DNA from 4 places in the Ruminococcus sp. J1101004sp1_RTP21198st1_B9_RTP21198_201120 genome. Region 2 is predicted to be linked to each of the others. Evidence: riboswitches for the same ligand, from Rfam matches in the RefSeq annotation. Region 2 holds a riboswitch; each other region holds the start of a gene.
What was found. Region 2 has a riboswitch for cyclic di-GMP ahead of AB5618_RS13135 (hypothetical protein). Riboswitches for the same ligand answer to the same signal wherever they lie in the genome.
Positions count from the first base shown of each region.

Region 1: it holds a riboswitch for cyclic di-GMP, as region 2 does, so the genes downstream of both, AB5618_RS00915 (extracellular solute-binding protein) here and AB5618_RS13135 (hypothetical protein) in region 2, are expected to answer to the same signal.
Region 3: it holds a riboswitch for cyclic di-GMP, as region 2 does, so the genes downstream of both, AB5618_RS00945 (transporter substrate-binding domain-containing protein) here and AB5618_RS13135 (hypothetical protein) in region 2, are expected to answer to the same signal.
Region 4: it holds a riboswitch for cyclic di-GMP, as region 2 does, so the genes downstream of both, AB5618_RS11115 (hypothetical protein) here and AB5618_RS13135 (hypothetical protein) in region 2, are expected to answer to the same signal.

Region 1 is NZ_JBCOMI010000001.1:205,220-208,419, forward strand. Features, by position in the region: gene AB5618_RS00910 (DNA mismatch repair protein MutS) at 1-1,434, shown strand, start outside; cyclic di-GMP riboswitch class I at 1,627-1,702, shown strand; gene AB5618_RS00915 (extracellular solute-binding protein) at 1,791-3,200, shown strand, end outside.
Region 2 is NZ_JBCOMI010000018.1:12,935-16,134, forward strand. Features, by position in the region: gene AB5618_RS13120 (Ig-like domain-containing protein) at 1-359, opposite strand, end outside; gene AB5618_RS13125 (hypothetical protein) at 433-840, opposite strand; gene AB5618_RS13130 (zinc-ribbon domain-containing protein) at 877-1,401, opposite strand; gene AB5618_RS13135 (hypothetical protein) at 1,441-1,845, opposite strand; cyclic di-GMP riboswitch class I at 1,934-2,014, opposite strand; gene AB5618_RS13140 (helix-turn-helix transcriptional regulator) at 2,606-2,836, shown strand; gene AB5618_RS13145 (hypothetical protein) at 2,933-3,200, shown strand, end outside.
Region 3 is NZ_JBCOMI010000001.1:217,371-220,570, reverse strand. Features, by position in the region: gene AB5618_RS00945 (transporter substrate-binding domain-containing protein) at 1-1,234, opposite strand, end outside; cyclic di-GMP riboswitch class I at 1,435-1,510, opposite strand; gene AB5618_RS00940 (response regulator) at 1,662-3,200, opposite strand, start outside.
Region 4 is NZ_JBCOMI010000014.1:42,039-45,238, reverse strand. Features, by position in the region: gene AB5618_RS11120 (LacI family DNA-binding transcriptional regulator) at 1-840, shown strand, start outside; cyclic di-GMP riboswitch class I at 1,029-1,112, shown strand; gene AB5618_RS11115 (hypothetical protein) at 1,282-2,307, shown strand; gene rho (transcription termination factor Rho) at 2,953-3,200, shown strand, end outside.

The DNA of each region.
Region 1 (3,200 bases), on a different contig from region 2:
ATTTCTTCTCCTGGGGAAGATGTGCTTTATGATATGATGCGAAGACCGGTATTTTCTCAGGCTGAAATAGACAAAAGAGATGAGTTGATAGATTTTTTTTCCCAACATGAAAAAGAACGGGAGCATATGCAGCTGCTCCTGTCGCAGATTGGAAAAACGAGATTAGGTTCTTTGTCGGATACGGTATTGGCTCTTAAAAGTTCTCCTGAGGTAAAAACAGGAATCCATTGGTTTATGTTGATACTGCTGGTGTTGAATGTTGCAGTGCTTTTACCTGTGAAGCCAGTAGTTGGCTTTTTTTGCTTCATGGTCTTAATGATAACAAATATTACAATTTATTATGCAGGCAATGACCGAAAATTAATCGAAGCTTACCTGGATTGTTATGCACACTTGCTTCGAATGTTATCTGTTGCAGAAAAAATAAAGAATGTGCAATGGTCAGAAACAAGAATGCAGATGTCTGCTATTGCAGAAGCCAGAGCGGTGTTTAAGGGTCTTAACCGGAAAGCAATTTTTTTGACCAGTAAAAATACAGATGGAGGAGATCCGGCACAGATTCTTATGGACTATATCAGAATGCTGACTCATATAGACATTCTGGTTTATAACGGTCTTTTGAAAAAAATTCAGGACAAAACGGACTCTATTTTGAAGCTTATTGATAATATTGGAGAACTGGACGCGTGTATTTCCATTGCGTCTTTTCGGGAACTTCTTACGCTTTGGTGCAAACCTGAGTTTAAAAGCTGGGAAAGTGGTGTCACGCAGATTGAAATGGCTGTAGAAGATCTGTATCACCCACTGCTTCAGGAGGCAGTTGCCAATAGCTTTCAAGTAGCCGGAGGAACTTTGGTAACCGGTTCTAACGCATCCGGAAAATCTACATTCCTAAAAAATGTTGCAATGAACAGTATTCTTGCCCAGACGCTTGTTACCTGTACTTGTTCATCCTACCAGGCACCGTTTTTGAAAGTTATGACATCTATGGCATTGCGGGATGATATAGAGAGTGGAGAGAGCTATTTTATTGTAGAAATCAAGTCGCTGAAACGAATATTGGAAGAAAGTAAGAAAAGGGAGCCACTTTTATGTATTATTGATGAAGTGCTTCGAGGTACAAATACGGTTGAGAGGATTGCTGCTTCATCCAGAATTTTAAATGCACTTCGGCAAAAATGGGTGCTGCCTTTTGCAGCTACTCATGACATAGAACTGTCGTACATTTTGGATTCCCAGTATGAAAACTATCATTTTGAGGAAGACGTACAGGAAAAAGAGGTGGTATTTTCCTATGTCCTGAAAAATGGAAGAGCCACATCCCGAAATGCGATTCAGCTTTTGGATATGTTAGGTTATGACAAGGAAATTGTAGAGGATGCACGAAATGCGGCATTTAATTTTGAAAATAAAGGAATCTGGGATGCCTTATAAATTCAGCAGATCATGTCTGGAAACAGTAATGTCAATGCTGCGTGGACTTCGGAAGAAGGAGAACAGTTCGAGTATATGTATCGGCTGTTCTTTTTTTATTTTTAAGTGTTAAAGCGGTGAGGTTTTTCTTGTGTAAAGTGGAGCGATGGAGTATAATAAAATAGGTTTTTTGCAGAATTTTAAAAGCTATAATAAGAAAATCGTCAAAACAGACGAAAGTCTGTGACGCAAAGCTACAGGGCCTGTAAAATGGCAGCCAGTTGCATGAACTGATGTGCACTGTCTGTGAGACAGTGTTTTTTTACGGTGTTACTTCATAGATGTAACAATAATAATTTTATTTGAGAGAGAAAAATATGAAAATCAAAAAAGTACAAAGTGTATGTCTTATTTTGGCATGTGTGGCAGCAACAGGACTTATAGGGTGTGGGAAAACAGATGAAACATCAAAGAAACACGAAGCAATTACTTTTATGGCTCCTTATCTGGAGGTGGACAGCTTTATAGAAGAGGTGCATAAAACATATCCAGAGGTTAATCTCGAAGTAATCACGTATAGCGGGTCAAATACAACAACCTATCTACAGAATATGTTAGAGGCAGATGATCTTCCGGATATCTGCACACAGACTTTTTATAAGCCAGATGTGGTGGATGTCAGTGATAAGATGATTGATCTCTCCGGATACGATTTTACAGATAATTATGTGGAATCACGTCTGAAAGAGGTATCCGATGAGGGTGCACTTTATATGCTTCCATCTTTGTACAACTGTTATGGAATCACTTATAATAAAACACTGCTTGAGCAACATGGCTGGAAGCTGCCAACATCTTTTACAGAGCTTGAAGAACTTGCAGGCAAAGCAAAAGAAGCAGGAGTTACGTTATGTATGGCACAGATTCAGTATCCGGGTTCTGCCTTCCAGTATATATGTAATATTGCGGATGCGGGATTCCTTGGTACCTTGTCTGGAAAGCAGTGGCAGAAAGATTACCTGTCAGGAAAGGCAAATGTCAGTGACACGGAAGGCATGATGGACAGCATGGAATATATCCAAAAATGGAAAGACATCGGTATGTTTGACAGCAGCAACAGTGATCCGATAGATGATAGTAAAACAAGAGAAGCTTTTATAAAGGGAAACGCACTGTTTCTATTGGGACCACAGAATGGCATTATGGACTCAGAAGATACAACGGACAAATTTGGTCTGATGCCATACCTGTCTGAAGATGGAAGCCAGAATGTATTTATTTTAAATGTAAACCGTTTTTACGGATTGAATAAAAAGTTGGAAAATAATCCGGAGAAACTTGAAGATGCATTAAAAGTCATGAAGGTGCTGTCTACGGTAGAAGGAACCAGTGCCCTGTATCCGGAGAGCACATTAAAAGCAGGACTACTTCCTTTTAAAGATGCAAAGGCGGATGATACCTACTATGCAGATATTTCGGATTTTATCAATGCAGGGAATACGACACCGTTTATTTATTCTGGATGGGAAAATACGATTGTAACTACCGGAACCAAAATGCTGGAATTCATGCAGGATAAGGCATCAATAAAGGATGTAGCAGATCAGCTGGATGAGGATCAGGACAGCGTGGTAAATAATCAGCCGGAAGTGTTCACAACAGCTACAGAGGAAATCTCACAGGAAAGCTGTGCAAAGCTGGTGGGCAGATGCTTTGCCGAGGCGACCGGAAGTGACATTGCTCTTATATCCCTTGGAACATGGATCAGTGGAAATGGCACTAACCAG
Region 2 (3,200 bases):
GATTTTTTATTAAGCTTTGGTGTTTCAACAGTAACTTTGCAAGTGTATTTTTTACTACCGACCTTTGCAGTAATCACTGTTGTACCTTTTTTCTTACCAAAAACCACACCTTTAGAAGATACTGTTGCTACAGACTTTTTACTACTACTCCATTTTGCTTTTTTCTTTGTCCCTTTTAATTTTAAAGTCTTTTTCTGGCCTTTTGTCAAAGTAATTTTTTTAGAATTAATTTTTACTGCAGCCTGTACCGTTTGCATTGTTCCTAACTGTGTTGCTACTTCTGGTGATAACAATGTCAGTGAGAACACTGCGATCATTACCGCCAAAAACTTCTTCAGAAATCCTTGCTTCTTTTCCATGCGTTTTTCCTCCTTGAACGCTTCATGTGAATTTATATTTTCGCCCACATTCCCATGGGTAATCATATACATTTTACTGGATGATCTTTACTGATCCATATGCCGCATTCTTTAAAACAGCATTAAATCTCTCAGCATTTATTGAACCAATTTCTATACCATTATCGTAATATTCATTTATCATCCTTGTAGTAACTGCATAGTAAAAATACATATCATCATCTTCATCTAAATCTTCAAGATCCAGCTCAGTTGTAATACCACCTAATATATATTCTCCATCGTCTTCACTATAAACGCAGAAAGCATAATCTTCTGTATTTCCACCAAATCCATTTTGTGCTCCACAGTGCATTACAACAGTAGGATATTTTGGAGAATCTGAACTTTGATCCTTGCTCTCACCATCAGAAGATTCTGTTTCTGTGTCTTCACTTTCACTGTTATCATCATCTTCATTAAGTCCATCATAAAACTTCACATCATAAACACTTAAAGAATCTGGATTTTTTAAAATTCATTTAACTGCCTTAACAGCAGAATAAGCGTAAGATTCGTATTTTGCCTGCTCAATCGTTTCTGCTGAATCTGGATAATCAGGAATAGTATTCAGTAATTCGATTCCATCATCATATTTACCCTGTTCTAACAAATTCTCCGCTTCTTCATAAGTTGCTTTTTCTTTGCCTGTCTCTGCTTCATTTATAGCATCTTGTGCGCCGTCATAATCTATAATAGAGTTCAGTTTCTCAATTGCTTTATCATACTTTCCCTCATCAATAAGATCCTGTGCTTCTTCATATACAGCTTTCTGCTCTGCTAAATGCTGCTGTGGTTTTGCAATGCCAAAATAATAACCAGTTCCAGCAATGGCAACTACTGCTACTACGCCAATAAGGATTTTCTTGCTTCCTTTATTACTCTTTCCGTCATTATTCTGTATTGGTTGTGTCGCATTTCCGATTGGACAACCACAATGAGGACAAGCTCCTGCTTTATCCGATATTTCTTTCCCACATTCAGGACATTTTATAAGTGCCATAATGTATTTCCTCTCTTTACATGTTTGTTGTTTTATTTCTTACTCTACTCCCATTTGTTCTGCCAAATCATCAATAAAATCACCCATAGCAGCTGACCATTCTTCATCTGTTAGTTGTCCGTCACCATCTGTATCATGAGCCGAATAATATGGATCACTTGGATCATATCCATGAGTTTCTTCCGATGAATTATTGTTTGTACTATTTGAGCTACTGCTCGAATAACTTTTATATCTGCTTGTGCTTGAAGTAGAGCTACTTACACTTGAAGAATTGCCTAAAGTTTCTGCGTAATCCTCATCCTCCGAATCATCTTCATCAATTGTTAATTCATTGTCAGATGCTTCACCATACTCTTTAGTATCTGTGGTTTCATTTCCACAAGCTGCTACACTTATACCTAAGCAGCATACAAACAATAATGTAACAATTTTTCTTTTCATTAGACTGCCTTCTTTCCCTCAAAATATAAAAAGCATTCCTCTCCTGACTCGCTCGCCACGGAAAAGCAATGCTCTCCTATCATGTAAAAATTGCAACTGGCTGTCATACATATGCTTAGACCCTGTAGTTTTGCGCCACCGGATTTCTCCGGCTATGCCCTGTATTCAATTAGTGCTTGTTTTATAGCCAAACATTATTATCCAATAAATAAAACCACCACACATATAAGCCACTATGTCATACGGATCAGACACAGTATCCGTTCTAAATAAAGGTGTAATATATTCCCAGAATACGCCACATAAAAATAAAAGTAACTCTATTTGCCATAATCTATATATCATACCCTTATAGTAATAAAAAACACTGTTGCAATATGCTATAAAAGTAATTCCACCTACTAAATCATTAAAATAACATGTCATAAACCATTTAAGCCACGGTATTGAAATATAATTTTTTAGATGTTTATTTACTAATACTGCAACTAATGTCATTAACATGATTCTCAAATTTTTCTTCATTAACCATCAATTGAAAAAATAATCAATGCTAAAAGTACAGCTCCAACAACGCCCCAGAAACTTAATCCGTTATTATTATTCCCCGCCATACTAAACTCTCCTTCCAAAAATCTTTTTCATTTTTAATATATTGTTTCTATCTGGTCACAATAATAGCACTAAATCTGGATATAATCAATACAAATGTTTCTAATAGGTGACAATTCGTCGTATTATTTGACGCAGGAGTGCTACTATGCAATATATCTTAACTGATCTTCCACTTGGACATAATATCCAGACAGTACGCATGAATAAAGGTATGACACAAGAAGAAGTTGTTGCAAAACTACAGCTTATGGGAAGTCGTATCTCCCGAAGCACTCTTGCTAATATTGAAGTGGGGCGCAGGAACATAAAAGCCAGTGACCTGAAAGCGCTGCGATTACTGTTTGATGTTGAATATGAGGAATTTTTCAAAGATTAAAGCTATCGGGTATGATGTGATCCGGTAGCTTTTTGTTGTATTCTGACTGAAATAGTCTTATACTGGATTTATAATACTATTGGAGGTATGAAGCCTATGGGTATGTATGATCGTGACTGGTACCGAGAGTCCTACAAAGAAAAAGAAGAAAAATACGGCGGGGATTTCAGTTTACATAGTAAGCCTAAGAAGAAACATCAAAAGAAAAAAGCTGATAAGGCAAAAAATTATTCAACTTATCAAGAATCAACCTACCGAAATTCAGCCTACCAAAACACAAATAAAAAGCAGGATGATTCTTTACTCCAGCTTATTAACATTAGTTGCCCCATTCTCTTTGTAATAACATTGCTTTGGGGATATA
Region 3 (3,200 bases), on a different contig from region 2:
TCCATTGGGGATAACTGAATGCAATATGCTGTTTTAAGGCATATTTTTCCCTGGGCACAGCTACAGTATACACCTTATTCTCATCAAATTTTTCCTCATCTGTTACCGCCATCAGGCTGTAGGTCCAGGCTGTGTTTGTAAGTGTATATCCGTTTTTTTCTGCAAAATATGGATTCCTGCCAGCATAAAAAATCATGTCAATCTCTCGTTCTTGTAAAGCCTGAAGCATTTCATCATAATCATCATATTCCTGTATATTAAATTCCAGTGTCTGATTTCCCAGACAGTCTTTGGCATAAGAGAAATATTCTGCCAGCATACCGGTAAGTTTTCCAGTCTCTTCGTCCAGAGAAAATACTGCCGCATCATTACTCAGAAATCCGATCCGGATACCATCATGTTCTTCCAACCAGGACTTTTCTCCGCCTGTAAGACTTTGACAATAATCAAGCGTAAAATACTTTTTATACAGATCCGCCTTGAAAAAAGGACTATCCTGATCCAGCTGACGCATAGCCCAGTCCAACTCTGTCTTGATATCGCTGCGCTCTTTATTTATTACAAAATATATGCCGGATTTACCAATCGTGGTAACGGATGATATTCCCTGTTCAGACCAGATGGATTCCTCCAGAGATACAAAACAATCGATTTCATGATTCGCTAATTTCTTTTCGACATCATCATTATTATTCACATTTACATGTTCTGTATGTATGCCATTCTTATTTTCCCATTCTGTCAGCATGATTTCAGGCTCAGTACCCATGAGCACACCTACACGTTTACCGTCCATAGATTTGAAATCAGACGTCCCAATATCCGTATCCGATAAATCAGCATAAAGGATATATTTTTCCTCACCCATGGGTTCATCCGGGAAAAGCATCTTCTGTGCACGTTCATCGGTGTAAGAAATATCGCCCATGATATCAATCTCACCATTTTCAAGCTTATCAAAACAGTTGGACCAGTCACATTTCACATGCTCAAATTTCCATCCGGTATAACCTGCCAGAGCCTGCATGAGCTCGTAGCCATAACCTCGTCTGACACCGTTTTTATCGACATAATTAAAGGTATCCTCAAATGAGCCGACACGGATGGTCTGTGGCTGTTTTTCATCATTATTCGTTTCAGCAGCCTGGCAGTGTACCGATAACATCATCCACATTCCCAGGACCACAAATATACATGCAAATAGTACGGCTGATTTTTTTCTACTTTTATCCATATTTTTTATTTCCTTCATCCGTTTGTGTTTTATGATGTTCCAAACACCAGGTCAAAAACAGCAAGTATTGTTTTTATATCAATCGGTTTTGCAATATGTGCATTCATCCCTGTTGCTGTGTACTGCTGCTGTGTAATTTCCATCATCTCTGCAATGCCCCGGGTGATAAAAACGCTGCCAAACAGGCAGCGCATCTCATTTCATGCAACTGGCTGCCATTTTACAGGCCCTGTAGCTTTGCGTCGCAGACTTTCATCTGTTTTGCCGATTTCCATATTAGAGCATTTAAAATTATACAAAAAAACTGATTTTATTATACTCCCTTGCTCCACTTTACACAAGAAAAACCTCACCGCTTTAACGCTTAAAAATAATTTGAAAACCTGCTAAAAAGTTGTTAACCGAACTTCTTAGCAGGTTTTTATTACTAATCTGTCAGATTATTTTGTAATGTACTGATCAATTCCTCTATAACGATTGGCTTGGATAAGAATCCATTCATACCGCATTCCAACGCTTTCTTTCTGTCCTCGTCAAAAGCATTGGCCGTCATGGCAAGGATGGTGATTCCTGCCAGTGCCGGATCCCTAAGGGCACGGATCTGCTTCGTGGCCTCATATCCGTTCATTACCGGCATCTGCACATCCATCAGCACCAAATCATAACCGCCCGGTTTCGACCTCTTGACCTTCTCTACTGCCTCTGCCCCATTTTCTGCAGTATCCACCAGGAAGCCATATTCATTAAGGATCTCCACCGCAATTTCACTGTTCAGCTCATTGTCTTCCACAAGCAGTATACATCTGCCTCTGAAATCTGAGCATGCCGCCGGAAGAACAGGCTTCTCCTGCTCAGCCTGATTCTGGCCAATGGCAGTCATCAGGGTATCTCTGATATCGGACATAAACAGAGGTTTCGCACAGAATGCAGTTACTCCTGCAGCCCTGGCTTCCACTTCGATGTCTGACCAGTCATAAGCAGTCAGAATAATGATCGGTGTATCGTCACCAAGACTGCGGATCTGTCTGGTGACCTCAATACCATTCATATCCGGCAGTCGCCAGTCGATGATATAAGCATGGAAGGCATCCCCAAGCTCCATAGACTGTCGTGCACGCAGAACAGCCTCCTTACCGGAAAGTGTCCATTCCGAACGCATTCCAACCCTCACAAGTATTTTTGTCACGCTGTCACAGGTATTAAAATCGTCATCTACAACCAGAGCCTTAAGACCTTCCAGCTCTATGATCTTCTCTATACGTTGGTGCTCAGGCTGAGTCCGGAATGGCAGTCGGACGATAAATTCGGTACCTTTCCCCTGCTCTGTCCGGACCTCAATGGTGCCGCCCATCATATCCACAATATTCTTGGTGATGGCCATACCAAGTCCTGTACCCTGAGTCCTGCTTACAGTGGAAGTCCGCTCCCTCTCAAAAGGAGAAAAGATCTTCTGTACAAATTCCTGACTCATACCGATTCCGTTATCCTTCACCCGGATCTCGTACAGTTCACTGCCTCTTTGGAGACCCGGATACTGTTTCAGCCGGACAGAAACGGTTCCGCCAGCAGGAGTAAACTTGATCGCATTGGACAAAAGATTCAGCAGCACCTGATTCAGTCGTGTCTTATCACAATAGACATCCTCATTTGTCACATCCATGGCATCCATATAAAGCTCCAGCTGTTTCGCATGGATCTGCCCGCTGATGATCGTCTTCAGATCATGAAGCACATCCGACAGACTGACCTCCGTTTCTTCCAGATGGATCTTTCCGCTCTCAATCCGGCTCATATCCAGGATATCATTGATCAGGGAAAGCAGATGGTTACTGGAGGAAAGGATCTTTCCCAGATAATCCCGAACCTTGTTTTTATCATCAATATTGCTTACAGCCAGTGTGGTAAAGCCGATGATCGCATTCATTGGTGTCCGGATATCGTGAGACATGTTGGAAAGGAAGGTACT
Region 4 (3,200 bases), on a different contig from region 2:
GCAGTTATAGTAAGAGAAATCAGCAACCCATTTTGGGGTGTTATGCTGCATGTATTGGAGAGGGAAGTCCGTGACAGGAAATACTGCCTGGTATTGCAGAATGTAGCAAATGATGAAGATGAAGTTGAGCTTGCCCTTCAGCTGGAAAAAGAGAAAAAAGTCAAAGGAATCATATTCCTTGGCGGTATGTATGATTATGACGAGTCAAGGTTGAGAATGCTGGGAGTTCCGTATGTGATCAGCAGTTCTGGAAAAACAGTTCCGGAGGATACAGGAGCTTATCCTAAAAGTGCCCTTGTGACGACAGATACAGAGATTGAGAGTCAGAACATGATTGATTATCTGTGCAGCTGCGGTCATAAAAGGATCGCCTTTATTACTTCCAGAGATGAAGGTCTTGGAAGATGCCATCTCAATGGCTATAAAAGAGCACTGGAGAAAAATGGACTGGAGTACGATGAGAAGCTTATAATTCGTTTAAAACCAGGTAAAAGAATCTATACGATTGAGAATGGTTATAACTGTACCTGTGAGCTTTTGAAATCGGGGGTGGATTTTTCCTGTATTTATGCAATTTCAGATACTCTGGCGGTAGGCGCCTGCAGAGCAATTATTGACAGCGGCAAAAGAGTACCGGAGGATTATTGTGTGGCAGGAGCAGATGGTCAGGATATTGCGGAATATTATCATCCATCCATTACCACATTGAAATATCCAAGAGTGGAAACTGCCCAGCAGAGCGTCCGTACCCTGTTTGATATGATCGACCGGAAAAAGGTAGTGAAACGGCAAATACTGGGCGGAACTCTTATAGAGCGGGAGTCTACGCGCAAGCTGTAAGGTGTAGCTGTTGCCATCCGGCCATCGAAAAGGAATCTGTGAAAATATTTGAGAAGGATTATCATGCGCTACGATCCGCTCAGATATTTTTACAGATTTTTTTGTTTTCGTACTTTTTAGACGGATTTTTGTAAGTTTTAACAAGGGAATTCCGTTGACAAAAGTGACAGTTTGCTTTATTATAAGAAATGAATAAAAGGCAAACCTGTTGAAAGACAGGGACGCAAAGCCAAGGGTCTAAGGTCTCAGGACTATGACAGCCGGTTGCCGCATTGATATTGATTAGGTAATGTAATATGACAGGAGACGTGGTTCTTCTATTTGTGGCGACCGTTTATTTAATCTGATAAACGGTTTTTTATTTCCACAAACTGATGGGACTGATAGTTTCCAGATAGCGGCAAGTCAGTTACATTATGGTTCAAGAAAGGTGTGTTATTTATGAAAGGAAAGAAATTAACAGAGTGGCTCGCAAATAAAAAAGTTGTTTCCAGTTGTGCTGCCATAGCATTGGCAGCAGTGATCGGCGGCGTTTCATTATTCTCAGGAGCAGGAGAAACACCTGAATTCCCCAGTTATACAGATCCGATCATGGAGACTTCCATCATAGAAGATGAAACTCCACTGGCTTCTCAGCCGAAGACTACTGTGAAGACTACTTCCAGTACCAAGACAACCAGGAAGACTGTTAAATTAAAAAAGGCTTCCAAGAAGAGCTACACCAAGAAACTGAAAACCAAAACAAAAGTAACCAATAAAACAAATAAATCCGGTAATACAACAGTAGATACCAAGACAACCGTTGTTACCAAAGCAACAGCGAAATACACCAAGAAATCCAAAAAGAAAGTTGTTACATCCAAGATCACAACAACTGTTCAGACAACAACTACACAGCAGGTATCAATTGCCAATGAGACCGCTGTAAGCACTACTTCTTCTGGTACTTCCGCTGCCCAGGCAACTGCAGCAGCAAGCTCTTCACAGAACCAGAGCAAATACGAAGCAAATGTAGCAAATGTAGCAAGTGTTGCAGGTAAGATGGACAATCGTGTAATTGCAGCATATCAGCAGCTGGGCTTTAAGCTTGTTGTTGATCCATCTGTTAACTATTCCGGATATTTTGATGCAAGATCAAGATCTATTACAATGAAGCAGATTGATGATTCTGTTTATCATGAGCTGGGTCATTTCCTCGCATTCATCGCAGGAAATGTAGATAAGACAGCAAGCTTCCAGAGCATTTTTGCAGCTGAGAAGGCAAATGTTACAGCCTTTAATAAAGCCTATGTAACACAGAATGCTTCCGAATATTTTGCAGAATCTGTTAAGGATTACATCTTGAACAATGCTTCCTTGAAGAGCACCAGACCACAGACTTATGCAGCTGTTCAGAATGCATTGAATCAGATTACAGATGCACAGATCGCTAAGATTCAGAAGATTTATGGAGCGTTCTGGAACTAATGATTTTAAAGATGACCGGCACCCGGAGAAATATCTCCGGGTGTTTTACTGTGGATACCACAGGCGCGGGAAAATAGTGTTTTATAAAAAGGTAAGTGACAGATGGTACTTACCTTTTTGTCACCGGGAGAACCTTAATCTTATATATGTCGAGTTGCTGTTCACTGGTAACATTCCGCGAGGTGTTTTTTGTGAACAAAGTTCACAGAAAACCCGAGAATTAAGTTTGCGCAGCAAACGCTACTTCTTGTGCTTGTCACAAGAAGGTTCGTCTTTCTGTGTATCGCGAAGCGTGTTACTGGTCACGGAGTGAACAGTAACTATGTCGAAGAGTCTGGATATGTGTCGACAAAAAATTCTTGCAATGAAAAACCTTAGGTGTGTATAATACAAAACAAAGGTTATCACTTTCTTGCAGGCAGGGATAGATATATTGGGGTCACTGGTCCTAAGTGAACAGTAATATATATTTGGAATGGATGTAGACACGGCGCCTGAAATGTGTTAGAATCAACTTTAATAAGTTTTTTGAAGGATGTTTTTATAATTCAGTATATAGCTTCTGTCTAATCAGACATTTGTATCCCGTTAAATCAAAATTGAAATGTGTTTTAGAATTGTATTAGTCGAAGAGGTAGATGATTGATGAAAGAAAAGTATGAATCATTATCCCTGGCTACGCTGAAAGACTTGGCAAAAGCCAGAGGGCTGAAGGGCATTTCTACTATGAGAAAGCCTGAATTAATTGAACGTATGCTGGAAGAGGACAGGAAAGAACAGACTGCAGAAAATGAGCAGACTATTTCCGGAACAGCAGAAGAGAATACCATACCTGCAAGACCAGAGCCTGTGGCAGCAGAAAAAACAGAAAATACGGGAAGTGTTTCTTCACC